DNA from 3 places in the Simiaoa sp. genome. Region 3 is predicted to be linked to each of the others. Evidence: predicted binding sites of a transcription regulator. Region 3 holds the regulator's gene; each other region holds the start of a gene.
What was found. Region 3 encodes Rex, which represses fermentation and respiration genes when NADH is low (regulators of the CRP and FNR family bind a similar motif). Its sites were predicted from a motif close to ATTGTTAANTANTTAACAAT; they were not measured.

Region 1: gap (type I glyceraldehyde-3-phosphate dehydrogenase) is a predicted target of Rex. The motif match lies at 1,213-1,232, and genes of this name have one in related genera.
Region 2: serC (3-phosphoserine/phosphohydroxythreonine transaminase) is a predicted target of Rex. The motif match lies at 2,761-2,780, and genes of this name have one in related genera.

What each region holds. Positions count from the first base shown of each region.
Region 1 covers NZ_JBOKRY010000006.1:61,899-67,246, reverse strand. The annotation lists gene ACTRDR_RS03745 (DUF3783 domain-containing protein) at 1-202, shown strand, start outside; gene ACTRDR_RS03740 (histidinol-phosphatase HisJ family protein) at 216-1,037, opposite strand; gene gap (type I glyceraldehyde-3-phosphate dehydrogenase) at 1,289-2,302, shown strand; gene ACTRDR_RS03730 (phosphoglycerate kinase) at 2,396-3,619, shown strand; gene tpiA (triose-phosphate isomerase) at 3,794-4,546, shown strand; gene ACTRDR_RS03720 (Rpn family recombination-promoting nuclease/putative transposase) at 4,827-5,348, shown strand, end outside.
Region 2 covers NZ_JBOKRY010000019.1:7,660-13,007, forward strand. The annotation lists gene ilvB (biosynthetic-type acetolactate synthase large subunit) at 1-1,159, shown strand, start outside; gene ACTRDR_RS08420 (L,D-transpeptidase family protein) at 1,159-2,568, shown strand; gene serC (3-phosphoserine/phosphohydroxythreonine transaminase) at 2,866-3,948, shown strand; gene ACTRDR_RS08430 (phosphoglycerate dehydrogenase) at 3,961-5,124, shown strand.
Region 3 covers NZ_JBOKRY010000013.1:64,059-69,406, reverse strand. The annotation lists gene ACTRDR_RS06995 (hypothetical protein) at 1-580, shown strand, start outside; gene ACTRDR_RS06990 (Imm44 family immunity protein) at 642-1,046, shown strand; gene ACTRDR_RS06985 (ABC-F family ATP-binding cassette domain-containing protein) at 1,127-3,058, opposite strand; gene ACTRDR_RS06980 (redox-sensing transcriptional repressor Rex) at 3,197-3,838, shown strand; gene ACTRDR_RS06975 (hypothetical protein) at 3,940-4,578, shown strand; gene ACTRDR_RS06970 (NAD(P)H-hydrate dehydratase) at 4,580-5,348, shown strand, end outside.

The sequences.
Region 1 (5,348 bases), on a different contig from region 3:
TAACGGTCCTGATTTTGCAATGGAAATGCTGGTGTTTTCCGGAATGGATTCGCAACAGGTGGATGCATTCCTGGCAGAATATAAGGCAACCGGCTTACCACCGGTTGCCCTGAAAGCGATTGTGACACCGTATAATATCTCATGGACAGCGGATGCGTTGCTTCGCGAGCTGATGAAGGAACACATTCAGCTTGGAGGATAGGGAATAAAGAAAATTACAGCTTGTGATATTCCGGGCTGCGTTTTTCATAGATCGTATAATATTTGAAACCGCACAGCTGCAGAATCTCGGAGGCCAGATCCAGGTAGGACCCCACATCCTGTGTCTTATGGGCATCGGTCCCCACAGTGATGATCTCACCGCCAAGCTCGTGATAGCGGCGCAGAATATCGGTACAGGGATGGGGCTGTCTGAGACCGTAGCGGAAGCTGCCGGTGTTTAATTCCAGACCTTTGCCGCTGTGAACCAACAGCTCCAGAATCGGATCGATGGCATCCTTATATTTGTCATAGGAATAATTTTTATCTTTGTTCGGCGCCACACGGACGATATAATCCAAGTGTCCTAAGACGTCATAATCGTCATGGCATTTCAGATTTTCCAGCGTCTCTGCAAAATAAGCACGGATGGCTTCCTCCTCGGAAGAAAACTTCTCGAAAAATTCCGGGTAGTAAGGATCCATTCCCCGGCACAGATGGGTGGAGCCGATGACGAAATCAAAGTCATAGGCGGAAGTAAAATCTTCGTCTTGGTCGGCCAGATGCGGCTGCAAGCCTAATTCCACACCGAAGAGAACCCGCATTTTCCCTTCGTATTTGGCGCGGCAGCGGAGGATGTCATACAAATAAGAATCTGTATTCAGCAAAAAGATACTGCCGGGACCTTCCTCAGTGCGTGGATAATCAAAATCGTTATGCTCGGTGAAACACATGGTTTCCAGTCCAAGAGTGATCCCTTTATCGATCATCTCCGGCATGGGAGCCTTTGAATCTCCGGAAAAAGAAGAGTGAAGATGACAATCTGCTTTGATAGACATATTTTTTATCCTTTCTGGTTATCATTCTGTTGTAAGTCATTTACAGGGTACAGTATAGCAAAAAACGGAGCAAAAATCATACCATTTCTAAACAAACTGTAAAATTTACCACAAAATCACAAATATTTTGCATTTACATCTTGAATTATAAAGAGGAATTAGGTAAAATGAATTTGCTGATAAAATTTTGACAATCTGTGAATCACAGTAAGTCAAAAGATATAAAATTAATATTTTAGGAGGAAACTAAAATGGCAGTAAGAGTAGCAATTAATGGTTTCGGCCGTATCGGTCGTCTTGCATTCAGACAGATGTTCGATGCAGAAGGATATGAAGTAGTAGCAATCAACGATTTAACCAGCCCTAAGATGCTGGCACATCTGTTGAAGTATGATTCTTCTCAGGGTGTTTACAAGTATGCAAGCACCGTTGAGGCTGGCGAGGACAGCATCACCGTTAACGGCAAGACCATCACCATCTACAAAGAGGCTGACGCAAGCAAGCTTCCTTGGGGTGAATTAAAGGTTGATGTAGTTCTGGAGTGTACCGGATTCTACACCTCTAAGGAGAAGGCTTCCGCACATATCACTGCCGGTGCCCGTAAAGTTGTTATTTCTGCTCCCGCAGGTAACGACCTTCCTACCATCGTATACAATGTTAACCACAAGACCCTGAAGCCCGAAGATACCGTTATCTCCGCAGCTTCCTGCACCACCAACTGCTTAGCACCTATGGCTAAGGCTCTGAACGATTGCAGACCTATCATGAGCGGTATCATGACCACTGTTCACGCTTATACCGGTGACCAGATGATCCTTGACGGACCTCAGAGAAAGGGCGATCTGAGAAGAAGCCGTGCAGGCGCTTGCAACATCGTTCCCAACTCTACCGGTGCAGCTAAGGCAATCGGCCTGGTAATTCCCGAACTGAACGGCAAGCTGATCGGCTCCGCTCAGCGTGTTCCGACCCCTACCGGTTCTACCACCATTCTGGTAGCAGTAGTTAAGGGCGCTGTAACCAAGGAAGAGATCAACGCAGCAATGAAGGCTGCTTCTACCGAGTCCTTCGGTTACAACACCGATGAGATCGTATCTTCCGATATCGTAGGCAGCACCTACGGTTCCATCTTCGATGCAACTCAGACCATGGTTGCTCCTATGGAAGATGGCAATACTCAGGTACAGGTTGTATCCTGGTATGATAACGAGAACAGTTACACCTCTCAGATGGTTCGTACCATCAAGTACTTCAGCGAGTTAGCATAAGCCGACAGGCGTTAACGCGTAAAGACCTATCAGGGTCCGGTCTTACAAGGACCGGGCCCTTTTTAGATACTAAAATAATTGGAGGTTAATACCATGGGATTAAATAAGAAATCTGTAGATGACATTAACGCAAAGGGAAAGAGAGTCCTGGTAAGATGCGACTTTAACGTTCCCTTAAAGAACGGTGAGATCACTGACGATACCCGTATCGTTGCAGCTCTGCCTACCATCAAGAAGCTGATAGGCGATGGCGGCAAGGTAATTCTTTGCTCTCATCTGGGTAAGGTAAAGAACGGTCCTAACGAAGGCGAATCTCTGGCACCTGTTGCCAAGAGACTGTCCGAGAAGCTGGGCAAAGAGGTTACTTTCGTAGCTGACTACAATGTAACCGGCGAAGCAGCTACCAAGGCTGTTGAGAACATGAAGGAAGGCGACGTTGTTCTGCTTCAGAATACCCGTTTCCGTGGCGCAGAAGAGACCAAGAACGGTGAGAAATTCAGCAAAGAGCTGGCTGACCTGGCTGATCTGTATGTATGTGATGCATTCGGCTCTTCTCACAGAGCACATGCTTCCGTAGCAGGCGTTACCAAGTTCATCACCGCTAAGGGTGGTCAGAACGTAGTAGGTTACCTGATGGAGAAGGAGATCAACTTCTTAGGTAAGGCTGTAGAAGATCCCGTAAGACCTTTCGTAGCTATCCTGGGTGGTGCAAAGGTTGCAGACAAGCTGAACGTTATCTCCAATCTGTTAGAGAAGTGTGATACCCTGATCATCGGTGGTGGTATGGCTTACACCTTCTTAAAGGCAAAGGGATATGAAATCGGTAAGTCTCTGGTAGATGATACCAAGATCGACTACTGTAAGGAAATGATGGAAAAGGCTGAGAAGCTGGGCAAGAAGCTGTTACTGCCTGTTGATTCCGTAACCATCGCTGATTTCCCTAACCCGATCGATGCTCCTGTTGAGGTTCAGGTATATGATGTTACCAACATGCCCGCAGACAGAGAGGGATGCGATATCGGACCCAAGACCGCAGCTCTGTATGCTGAGGCTGTTAAGACCGCTAAGACCGTTGTATGGAACGGACCTATGGGCGTATTCGAGAATCCTACCCTGGCAGCAGGTACCATCGCTGTAGCGAAGGCTCTGGCTGAGACCGATGCAACTACCATTATCGGAGGTGGTGACTCCGCAGCAGCTGTTAACCAGCTTGGCTTTGCTGACAAGATGAGCCACATCTCTACCGGTGGCGGAGCTTCCCTGGAGTTCCTGGAAGGCAAAGAGCTTCCCGGAGTTGCCGCAGCAGACGACAAATAAGTAGCTGTTGTGAGCGCAACGCCGTGTGTGGCAGCAGCAGATGATAAGACAGAATAAAGAACTACTAAGGCGTCATAGTACGCCGCCTAAGTAGTTCTAAGTTATTCTGAGGAGAATGCCAAAGGCATTCTCCGATATACGATAAGAACGATAAAAAATAAGAGGTGTATGATTATGGCAAGAAAGAAGATCATTGCCGGCAACTGGAAGATGAACATGACTCCCAGCCAGGCAGTAGAACTGATCAATACTTTAAAGCCCCTCGTAGCAAATGATGAAGTAGACGTACTTCTGTGCGTTCCTGCAATCGACATCATTCCCGCTATGGAGGCAGCAAAGGGTTCCAATATCATGATTGGTGCCGAAAATATGTACTTCGAGGAGAAGGGTGCTTTCACCGGCGAGATTTCTCCTGCAATGTTAGATGATGCAGGTGTGAAGTATGTGATCATCGGTCACTCCGAGAGAAGAGAGTACTTTGCAGAGACTGACGAGACCGTGAACAAGAAAGTCCTCAAGGCTTTCGAGCATGGTATTACTCCCATCATCTGCTGTGGTGAGACTCTGACGCAGAGAGAGCAGGGGGTTACCATCGACTTCATCCGTCAGCAGATCAAGATCGCATTCCTGAATGTAACTGCTGCACAGGCAGCAACCGCTGTGATCGCATACGAGCCCATCTGGGCAATCGGTACCGGCAAGGTAGCTACTACCGAGCAGGCACAGGAAGTATGTAAGGCAATCCGTGAGTGCATCGCTGAGATCTATGATGATGCAACTGCAGCAGCTATCCGTATCCAGTACGGCGGATCCGTATCTGCTTCCAGCGCTCCCGAACTGTTTGCACAGGCAGACATCGACGGTGGTCTGGTAGGCGGTGCTTCCTTGAAGGCTGATTTCGGACAGATTGTTTGTTATAACAAATAATTCTTAGAAAATAAGAATAATACTTGCAACGAAAAGACTACTATGCTATGTTAGATACAAAGCATAGTAGTTTTCTTTTTGGCAAATCTGGTACATCTGACAAGTCGGAAAATCGTGCTTTTTCAATAAGATCCAACATTCTAGAAGCAGGAGATTCTGACCTGACGTATTCCCAATGTAATTTTTGCATAGTGTTAAATGCGTTTGTACGTAAATGCCGTGTATGCTGTTACAGACATTTTTGTCGGAATCTCCTATCATACTACCGAGGAGGTAACAAATGGGAGAAGCAGCAGTAGTCATGCAGGAGTACCTGGGGGATGCGTACCGGTTCGCGGATCTGTTCAATGTTGTATTTTTTCAGGGGGAGCAGGTGATAGAACCTCAGATGTTAAGTGAACAGTCGGAACGTTATACGGTACATCCACCTAAACAGCAGGGGCATCCCGGAGGACGGAGAGGGAACCAACGAAAAAGACCAGGGAACGGAAAGCACCGGGAAGAATACCGGGATGTGAAGAAGAGGATGGAAGACGGTACCATGTTCCGGATATTGGCGGTGGAGGCGCAAAGCTATGTGGACTATACAATGCCTCTGCGCTGCATGGAATATGATGTACAGGAATATTTAAAGCAGCTTCGGGAACTGCGGAGCAAATATACGGGGACCGGGGAACTTAGAAACGCAGAGCGTCTCAGCGGAATCCGTAAGCAGGACAGACTGGTTCCGGTGTATACATTATGTTTATATCACGGGGAGGATACCTGGGACGGACCGCTGTGTCTGGCGGATATGATGAAT
Region 2 (5,348 bases), on a different contig from region 3:
AATGACGATTCAGCCGGAGGAGAGAGTGACCCGTTACACCAGGGAAGAATTGATGCTGGTAGCGGAGATGATCCACAAGGCAAAAAAACCATACATCTATCTGGGGGGTGGAGCCATCATTTCTGAGGCTAGTGCTGAGGTGGCAGAATTTGCAGAGCTGATCGATGCACCGGTATGTGATACTCTGATGGGTAAGGGAGCCTTTAATGGAAAAAGTGAGCGCTATACCGGCATGATCGGCATGCATGGTACCAAGACTTCGAACCTGGGAGTCAGCGAATGTGATCTGTTGGTGGCACTGGGTGCCAGATTCTCCGACCGTGTGACAGGTAACCCGAAAAAGTTCGCGGAGAATGCAAGAATCATCCAGCTGGATGTGGATGCTGCGGAGATCAATAAGAATATCCGTGTGGACGCCTCTCTGGTAGGCGATCTGAAGAAAACTCTGACGGAATTAAATGCCTGCCTGTCCAAACAGGAACATCCGGAGTGGATGGCGCATATAACGGAACTGAAGGAAAAATATCCTCTGAAATACGATGACGAAAATCTGTCCTGTCCTTATATCATGCAGGAAATTGACCGTGTGACGAACGGAGAAGCCATCATCACCACAGACGTGGGACAGCATCAGATGTGGGCGGCACAGTATTATCATTATACGAAGCCCCGTACCTTCCTGTCTTCCGGGGGCTTAGGTACCATGGGTTACGGTCTGGGAGCCTGCATCGGTGCGCAGATCGGACAGCCGGATAAGGTCTGCATCAATATTGCAGGCGACGGATGCTTCCGCATGAACATGAATGAACTGGCTACTGCCAGCCGTTATAACATTCCCATTATCCAGGTAGTCATCAACAACCAGGTGCTTGGCATGGTAAGACAGTGGCAGACACTGTTCTATGGGAAACGCTATTCCCAGACAGTACTGAAGGATAAGGTGGATTTCTGTAAGGTGGCAGAAGGACTGGGCTGTACCGCCATCCGCGTGACCAAAAAGGAAGAAGTGGCACCCGCTATCGAGAAAGCCATTGCCCTGAAGGCACCGGTAATGATCGAGTGTATGATCCCGGAGGATGATAAGGTATTCCCCATGGTTCCGGCAGGAGCCCCCATCAGTGAAGTATTTGACGGAGATGATTTGAAAAGGCAGTCCTGATGAATAAGACGACGAAGAGATTACTTTTTGCGGTGTTGATATTACTACTGTTTCTGTTGACAGTATATTTTGTCCTGGCATTTTATTACAGGGAAGGCTTTTCTCTGAATACCTGGATCAACGGAGTGTACTGTACCGGAAAAACGGTGGAAGAAGTGAATTCGGAGCTTTTGTCACATACAGAAGCTCCGAATGTTGTCATCGTGGATAAAGCGGGAGAGGAATACACGATCGCTCTCGCCGATGTGGATTATCGCGCGGACTTTGGCAGTGCACTGGAAGCGTACAGACAGGAACAGAATCCGTATCTGTGGGTGGACAATGTTCTGCTTCATTCCAGGCGGACCCTGGCACCTGCGGTGACCGTGGATGAGGAGGCGCTTCGCAGAGCCTACAATGCCCTGAAATTCGTACAGACGGAACAGGAGAGAATAACAGATTACAGCCTTACCAGGGATACGGAGGGGGCCTATGCCTTCACAGACGGACTGAGCGACCGAATCGATCTGGAGAAGGCTTTTTTGGCATTAAAAGAAATCGTGGAGAATGGGCAGGAAACACTGAACCTGCAGGAGAGCGGATGCTACTATGAGATAACACCGGATGAGAGTCAAAAAACTCTGAGGAATCTGTGGAAAGAGATCGAGAGATTTCAGACCTGCGATATTGTCTACTGCTTCGGTGAAGAGAGACATCCGGTAACAGCGGCGGACTGTGCTTCTTTTCTGACTGCGCAGAACGGACTGCCGGTGCAGGATGAGAAGGGAAACTTTGTGTTGGACGAGGAGGCTGTGGCGGCGTATGTGCAGAGCCTGGCGGAAGAATATGACGGCTATGGACGAACCAGACAGTTTCACAGTACCCGTGGGGATGTGATCACCATCGAGGGCGGAACCTATGGCAGCAAAATGGACCGGAAAAAGGAGACTGCCTACCTGCTGGAGCATCTGTTGGATCCCGGCGTACATACAGGCACCCCACAGACACATGTTCCTAGTTACGAGAGAGAAGCCTTCTGCTATGGGAAAAATGATATTGGTGACACATATATCGAAGTGGATATGACAGAACAGAAAATGTACTATTACGAAAAAGGCGTATTGAAGCTTGAGACGGAGATCGTGACAGGCAATATGCGGCGGCGCATGGGAACGCCGGAAGGCGTCAATTTTGTCTATAATAAGCAGAAAAACCGGGTTTTACGGGGACCGGGGTATGCCTCTCCTGTGAAATTCTGGATGCCTGTGAAGGGCGGTATCGGTATTCATGACGCCGGATGGCGCAAAGAATTCGGCGGGGACATCTACCAGACTGCGGGTTCCCACGGCTGTATCAATACACCAAAGGACAAAATGGAAGAATTGTTTGATTGCGTGCAGATCGGCACCCCTGTCGTAATGTTTTATTAATGAATGGTAACTATTTAGATATTATTTGCATAGAAATGCAAATAATATTGCTTACGCAATACGTAAATATCAACAACGGTCCTTACAAATGCGAGCATTTGAAGTACCATTTTTGATATTTACGTATTCTAAATAGTTACTATTTATTTAATACAGACATTTTCAGATAAATTGTCCTTGCCAGGCGAACAAATTGAAAATAATTTAACAATGTAGTTGACTAAAGCAAATGAAAAGCTTATTCTATACCTATGCTTTTTATAAAAAATTTAGAAAATATCGAGGAGGTCTTTGAAAATGGCAAGAGTGTATAACTTTTCCGCAGGCCCTGCAGTACTCCCTGAGGAGGTATTACAGGAAGCAGCCGATGAAATGCTGGATTATAGAGGAACCGGCATGTCCGTAATGGAGATGAGCCATCGATCTAAAGCCTATGATACGATCATTAAGGAAGCGGAAGCTGATCTCAGAGAACTGATGAATATCCCGGACAACTATAAGGTACTGTTTTTACAGGGTGGTGCGAGCCAGCAGTTTGCCATGATCCCCATGAACCTGATGAAGAACCGTGTGGCAGACTACATCGTAACCGGTCAGTGGGCGAAGAAGGCATACCAGGAGGCTTCCCTGTACGGCAAGGCTAATAAGATCGCTTCTTCCGAGGATAAGACTTTCTCTTATATTCCCGATTGCTCCGATCTGCCCATCAGTGAGGACGCAGATTACGTGTACATATGCGAGAATAATACCATTTACGGTACGAAATTCAAGACCCTGCCCAATACCAAGGGTAAGCCCCTGGTTGCAGATGTATCCAGCTGCTTTTTATCCGAGCCGGTAGATGTGACAAAATATGGTGTGATCTATGGCGGCGTACAGAAAAATATCGGACCTGCAGGTGTGGTTATCGTGATCATCCGTGAGGATCTGATCACCGAGGACGTACTTCCCGGTACACCGACCATGCTTCGTTATAAAATCCATGCAGATGCAGATTCTCTGTACAATACTCCTCCCGCATACGGCATCTACATTTGCGGCAAGGTATTTAAATGGCTGAAGAAGATGGGTGGTCTGGAAGCAATGAAGGAGCGCAATGAGAAAAAGGCGAAGATACTGTATGACTACCTGGATGAAAGCAAGCTGTTCAAGGGTACCGTCCGCAAGGAAGACAGATCCCTGATGAATGTTCCGTTCATTACCGGTAATGAAGAGCTGGATGCCAAGTTCGTAAAAGAAGCAAAAGAAGCCGGTTTTGAGAACCTGAAGGGGCACAGAACCGTAGGCGGCATGAGAGCAAGTATCTACAATGCAATGCCCATCGAAGGTGTGGAGAAGCTGGTAGAGTTCATGAAGAAGTTTGAAGCGGAGAACGCTTAAGGGGGAGAAAAAATGTTTCAGATCAATTGCCTGAATCCCATTTCCAAAGTGGGACTGGATCGTCTGACAGCAGACTATAAAGTAACCGATAATATGAATGACGCAGAGGGCGTTCTGGTCCGCAGTGCTTCCATGCATGAGATGGATCTGCCGGAAAATCTTCTGGCAGTAGCGAGAGCCGGTGCCGGTGTCAATAACATTCCTCTGGATAAATGTGCCCAAAAGGGTATCGTAGTATTCAATACGCCCGGTGCCAACGCCAATGGCGTAAAGGAACTGGTGATCGCTGGTATGCTGTTAGCTGCCCGTGATGTGGTAGGCGGTATTGAATGGGTCAAGGCATCCAAAGACAACGCTGACATTGCCAAAGCCGCAGAAAAAGAAAAGAAGAAATTCGCCGGTACAGAAGTAATGGGCAAAAAGTTAGGTGTCATCGGTCTGGGTGCTATCGGCGTTAAGGTGGCCAATACAGCAGTAAGCCTTGGTATGGAAGTCTATGGCTATGATCCTTACGTATCCGTCAATGCTGCCTGGAACTTAAGCCGTTCTGTCAAGCATGTGATGAATGTGGAAGAAATTTATGCAGACTGTGATTACATTACGATACATGTACCGCTTCTGGATTCTACAAAGGGTATGATCAACAAGGAAGCCATCAGCAAAATGAAAGATGGCGTGGTTCTGTTAAACTTTGCAAGAGATCTGTTAGCAAATGAGGCAGATGTCCTGGAGGCATTACAGAGTGGCAAGGTAGCCCGTTATGTGTCTGATTTCCCGAATCCTACGACAGCAGGACAGCCCGGCTGTATCGTGATCCCTCATCTGGGCGCAAGCACCGAGGAATCCGAGGATAACTGTGCGAAGATGGCTGTGGAAGAGATGATGGATTACCTGGAGAACGGCAATATCCGCAACAGCGTAAATTATCCTGCCTGTGACATGGGCGTATGCAGCCAGGCCGGAAGAATTGCTATTTTCCATAAAAATATTACCAATATGCTGAATCAGTTTACCGCAGTGATCGGTGAGAAGAATATCAATATCTCCGATATGACCAACAAATCCCGCGGTGAAGTGGCATATACCATGCTGGATATTGAAAGTGCGGCAACGCAGGATCTGGTAGAGGCTTTGCAGAAGATTGACGGTGTCTTCCGTGTACGTATCGTAAAGTAAGATATTTGTCCGAATAGCAGAAAAATATACAGGCATCGGCTGTAAAAAGGCCGATGCCTGCTTTACGTTTCCGGTGTAATGCCAAAAACAGCGGAAATAGTGGTAAAAACAGCGTAAAATGTCAGAAACTAACATACATTTTTTCGTAAAGGCGTTGTATGCTATGAGGGAATCTGTTATACTTGGCATGGTTCAAAGACGTAAGCCACAAGAGAAAGAAGGAA
Region 3 (5,348 bases):
TATTGATGAAACTGGACATTTTGTAACGAAATATTGTACAAAAGATATGAAAGATCTATATTATTACTTATTTGATATGACGGGTGACGGAATTACTGATTTGTGTATATCGGATGAGAGAGAGTTTGTTTATGTAATAAGTTATGATGAGGAAAAGAAAAGACTAACATTGTGGAACGGATTTGATTCCACATGGATCAAACTAAATGGTACATGTGTGGTCAGATGGAATCGGGAAGGAATAAATCAGATTTATTATGAGTTTGATCCAAATGGTGAATTACTCAGAATGACAGGATTTATGGAAAAAGAATTCCTTAACAAAGAAACGCAAACAGGGGAAACGGCATATATCGTTTCAATGCCATACTATGAGGGAAATATAGATTCCGAAGAAAAACGAAGAATGATGCGTGAACAGGCATATTATGTAAAAGACACCGGCTTTTATTATTTTCGGGTTACACAAGATCAGTATGATCGGTTGACGGAGGCATATTTCCGGGCTGAAATGGAAGCCACTCATAATATTAAAAAGGTAAGATACACTTATGATGAAGTGATTAGTGATCTTGAGTGATTAAAATATGCATTTTGCAGGAACGATGTACAGGTTATAATAGCAGAAAGAAGGAGATCAGATGGACTTAAATATTAATTCACCGGCATATTATACCAAGGAGTATGGTGTTGACGATGACATATATTGGATGTGCCGAGAACTGTCAAATTATGTCAGGGAGAAGAAATATAGTGATGCAATAAATATTATTGGCATAGTACCAATCGTTGCACCGGCAGCTGTTTTGGAAAAAGGGCTTTGTAAAGCTCATAAGAGGTGCGAACTTAAATCTGGTTTTGCCTCAGTAAGTCTACATATTGATTACGAGGAATATGTTAATGCCGATATTGCCAGAAAGAAAACACTGATTATAAATAATATATTATCGTCAGTAAAAGCTGTTTCTAAAAAGGGCAAGATAGATTATAAACTATTCGAAGAAGACCTTCGGTCGTTCTGCAAAAACAATGATATTACGATTTAAACCTATATATTCCAGCGTTGTACCAAAAGAAGGGCATAGCCAACGACTTTATCGTTGCTGTGCCCTTCCCTTAAAAATATTTACTCTGCCAGTTCTTCCCACTGTTCATATAATTTTTCCAATTGTTCCTGGCAGGCTGCCTGCTCTTTAGTCAGCTCCTGCAATTTCGCCACCTGGGTGCCGATGGCGGGATCGGACATTTCGGTGTCGATCTCGGAGATGCGGGCTTCCAGCTCGGCAATCTTTTCCTCGCATTTTTTCAGGTCGTTTTCTTTCTTGCGGAGTCTCGCCTGTTCTTCCTTCTGTGCTTTCCAGTCCAATTTGACTTCGGATTCTGCAGCCTTAGTGGCAGCCGTGTTATCTGCATCCGCACTCTGCGGAGTACTGGCTTCTATGGCAGCCATTACGGTGTCGTGCTTTTCCAGATAGTAGTCATAATTTCCAACATAACTTACGAATTGTCCCTCCGTCAGATCCAGGATCCTGTGGGCGGTACGGTTGATGAAGTAACGGTCGTGGGAGACATACAATATGGTTCCCTCGTAACCGTTCAGGGCATCCTCCAGAATCTCCTTGGACATGATATCTAAGTGGTTCGTCGGCTCATCCAGGATGAGGAAGTTTGCGTTGGAGAGTACCAGCTTGGCGAGAGACACGCGTCCGCGCTCACCGCCGCTCAGATCACTGATGCGCTTGAACACATCCTCCCCGGTGAAGAGGAAAGCCGCCAGCACATTGCGGATCTGGGTATTGTTCAGGTAAGGATAATCGTCCGAGATCTCTTCAAACAATGTCTTCTCGCTGTGGAGCACGTGATGCTCCTGATCGTAATAGCCGATCTCAACATTGGAACCTAGGCGGAAAGTGCCCTGATCTGCGGGGACGAGACCGTTTAAGATCTTAAGCAAAGTGGTCTTACCGCTGCCATTATCACCGATGATTGCCACATGCTCGCCGCGTTTGATCTCGAAATTGACATCGGTAAAAAGCTTATGGGAGTCAAAGCTTTTGGACAGATGCTCTACAGTCAGCACATCATTTCCGCTTAAGATCCGGGGCGTCAGCGTCAGCTTCATATCCGTGCGGACCTCGGAGGGCTTTTCGATGACCTCGATCTTGTCCAACATTTTCTCCCGGCTTTCCGCCCGCTTGATGGACTTTTCCCGGTTGAAGGACTTTAATTTTTCGATAACTTCTTCCTGATGCTTGATCTCACGCTGCTGGTTCATATAGGCATTCCAGGCAGCGACGCGCAGCTGTTCCTTTTTTATGGCATAATCGGAGTAATTCCCAATAAAGGTCGTAGCCTTGGATTGATCGATCTCGATGACTTTCCCGGCAATCCGGTCCAGGAAATACCGGTCGTGGGAGACGATGAGAACGGCTCCCTTGTAATTCAACAGATAAGTCTCTAACCAGGCGATGGAGTTCATATCTAAGTGGTTGGTCGGCTCGTCTAAGATGATCAGATCCGGATTTTGTAACAGGAGTCGGCCTAACGCCACCCGGGTCTTCTGACCGCCGGAGAGTGTGGCAACCGGCTTGGAGAATTCATCTTCGGTAAAGCCCAGTCCCTTTAACACTCCGACCAGCTCACTGCGGTAGAGATAGCCGCCGCCGGTCTCGAAAGCGTGGGTGAGAGAGGTGTACTGCTTCATCAGGTCTTCCAGAGCGTCCCCATCAGCATGCTTCATATTGTTTTCGCATTCCCGGATCTTTTCCTCCAGGCGCAACAGATCCGCCTTGACGGACAACAGTTCCTCGTAAATGGTGTGAGAGGTGTCCACGGTGCTGTTTTGGGCGAGATACCCAAGTGTCTTGTCTTTCGCCAGAACCACCTGTCCGTCATCGGGAGTCATTTCTCCTACGATGATGCGGAGCAGCGTTGTTTTTCCGGCACCGTTGATGCCCACAATGGCAGCTTTTTCATGATCCTCTATATGAAAAGAGACATTTTTTAATACTTGATTTTCCACAAATGCTTTTGAAATATTCTGACAAGATAATATCATGGTAGTAAGTATCCTTTATTTCCAGCCCACACAGAACGGACTTTTTAAATTTTATTGTAACGAAAAGAAGAAAACCTGTCAATTCATTGACAAGTTTTTAACATATGGTGTATACTTAAATAATCGGAGGTGAAAGTATTGGAAGCAAAAGGAATTTCACAGGCTGTGATCGGCAGACTGCCCAGATACTTTCGATATTTGGGGGAACTTAAGGATGAAGGTGTGGAACGAATCTCTTCGCAGGAACTTTCCGGACTGATGAAGGTGACCGCATCCCAGATACGACAGGATTTCAATAATTTCGGCGGATTTGGTCAGCAGGGATATGGATATAATGTAGAATATCTGTACCGTGAGATCGGTAAGATATTAGGACTGGATAAGCAGCACAATTTCGTTATTATCGGAGCTGGTAACCTGGGCAGAGCCCTGGGTAATTATTTGAACTTCGAGCGTCGTGGTTTTATTTTCAAGGGAATGTTCGATGCGAACCCGGAGCTTGTGGGGAAAGATGTCCGTGGTGTGAAGGTTATGCCCATGGAGCAGCTGGAATCTTTTATCCGGGAGAATGACATTGATATTGCAGTACTGACGATTCCCAAGACCAGTGCCGTAGAAGTGGCTGACAAGCTGGTGGCGAACGGGATCCGCGCCATCTGGAACTTTGCGCATGTAGATCTGAACGTTCCGGAGGGAATACAAGTAGAGAATGTACATCTGTCAGACAGTTTAATGAAACTTTCGTATAATATTAACCGTTACAATTCAGATATAAAATAATGAGCCCCAGGGAAAAACAAGCGGCTGCGAAGCGGGATGAAGAGTGCGATAGCACGAATTCGTGAGCTTACGAGAGAGTAAGGCATAAAGGGAGTGATATTATGGGCAACGATAACGCAGGAGAAAATGCGAGGAACCGGCAGGAAGCTTTTAAAAGTGCACTTGTTGGGAAACATTTGCCCGTACTCACCCTGGATAATAAGTGGTACAAGCTGCTGAATAAGACTGGTTCTGTTCCGTTAAAAGAGACGGAGGATGCTCTGAATCAGCTGTTAAAAAGACAGGGAAAGCTGAATACGGAGTCGAAGGAAATCCGTAATCTGAAAAAGAAGCTGATGAAAGAGATCGTTCCCATGGTGAACGAAGCGGATCAGCAGGGTGAGAACAGCAAGCTGAACAAGCAGATCGAAGAACATAAGCGACTGATCGAAGAATGTAATGAGAAGCTGGAAGCTTATGAAGATGAGCTGAAAGACCTCCCCCGGGAGATCGAAAGATTAAATCTTCAGCTTATGATGTTTACTATGGAGTGCTGCTATGATATTATGAAGGATAATGACAAACAGATCAATGATACTGCGGAGTGGGTGAGTGCTATTCGCATTGAACTGAAAAAACGTCTGATCGAGAAACAGCAGATGGAGCAGCAGAATCAGGAGATCTATAACTACATGCATGACATCTTTGGTGCAGAGGTGGTCAATCTGTTTGACATGAAATATAATCCGGAGCAAAAATAGTATGAAATATCTGGTAACTGCACAGGAAATGAAGCAATACGATAAGAATACCATAGAGTACCTCGGCATACCGGGGCCGGTCCTGATGGAGAGAGCGGCTCTGGCAGCGGAGGATTTTATAAAAGAGCGCTTTGATGCCGTGAAAGAACGGACGAAAGTGCTCATTTTTGCTGGTATGGGGAACAATGGCGGCGATGGCCTGGCGTTAGCAAGACTTCTTGCGGCGGACGGATACGCAGTCGCGGTAAAATGCGTGGGAGATATGCAGAGAGCTACCAAGCAGTGGAAATCGCAGTGGCAGACGTTGCAACATTTTCCGGTGAAGACAGACAGTAATATTGCGGTGGATGAATATAATGTAATTGTAGACGCCCTCTTCGGCGTGGGATTAAGCCGCCCTGTGGAGGGAAACTATGCGGATGCCGTAAAAGAGATGAACAAGGCAGAGGGATTTAAGCTGGCACTGGATGTGCCAAGCGGTATCTGCTCAGATACCGGCAGAGTGCTGGGTTGTGCATTTCTGGCGGATGCCACGGTCACTTTTGGTTTCTGTAAGAGAGGACTGGTACTGTATCCCGGTGCGGAATACGCCGGAGAAGTCCGGACTGCGAATGTGGGGATCGGACAGGAGAGCTTCTTAGGACAGGAACCAGAAATGTACACTTATGAGAAAGGTTCCGTACAGTTAATTAAGAGAAACGCTTCAGGGAACAAAGGAACCTTCGGCAAAGCACTGCTTGTTGCAGGAAGTAACGGCATGGCGGGTGCAG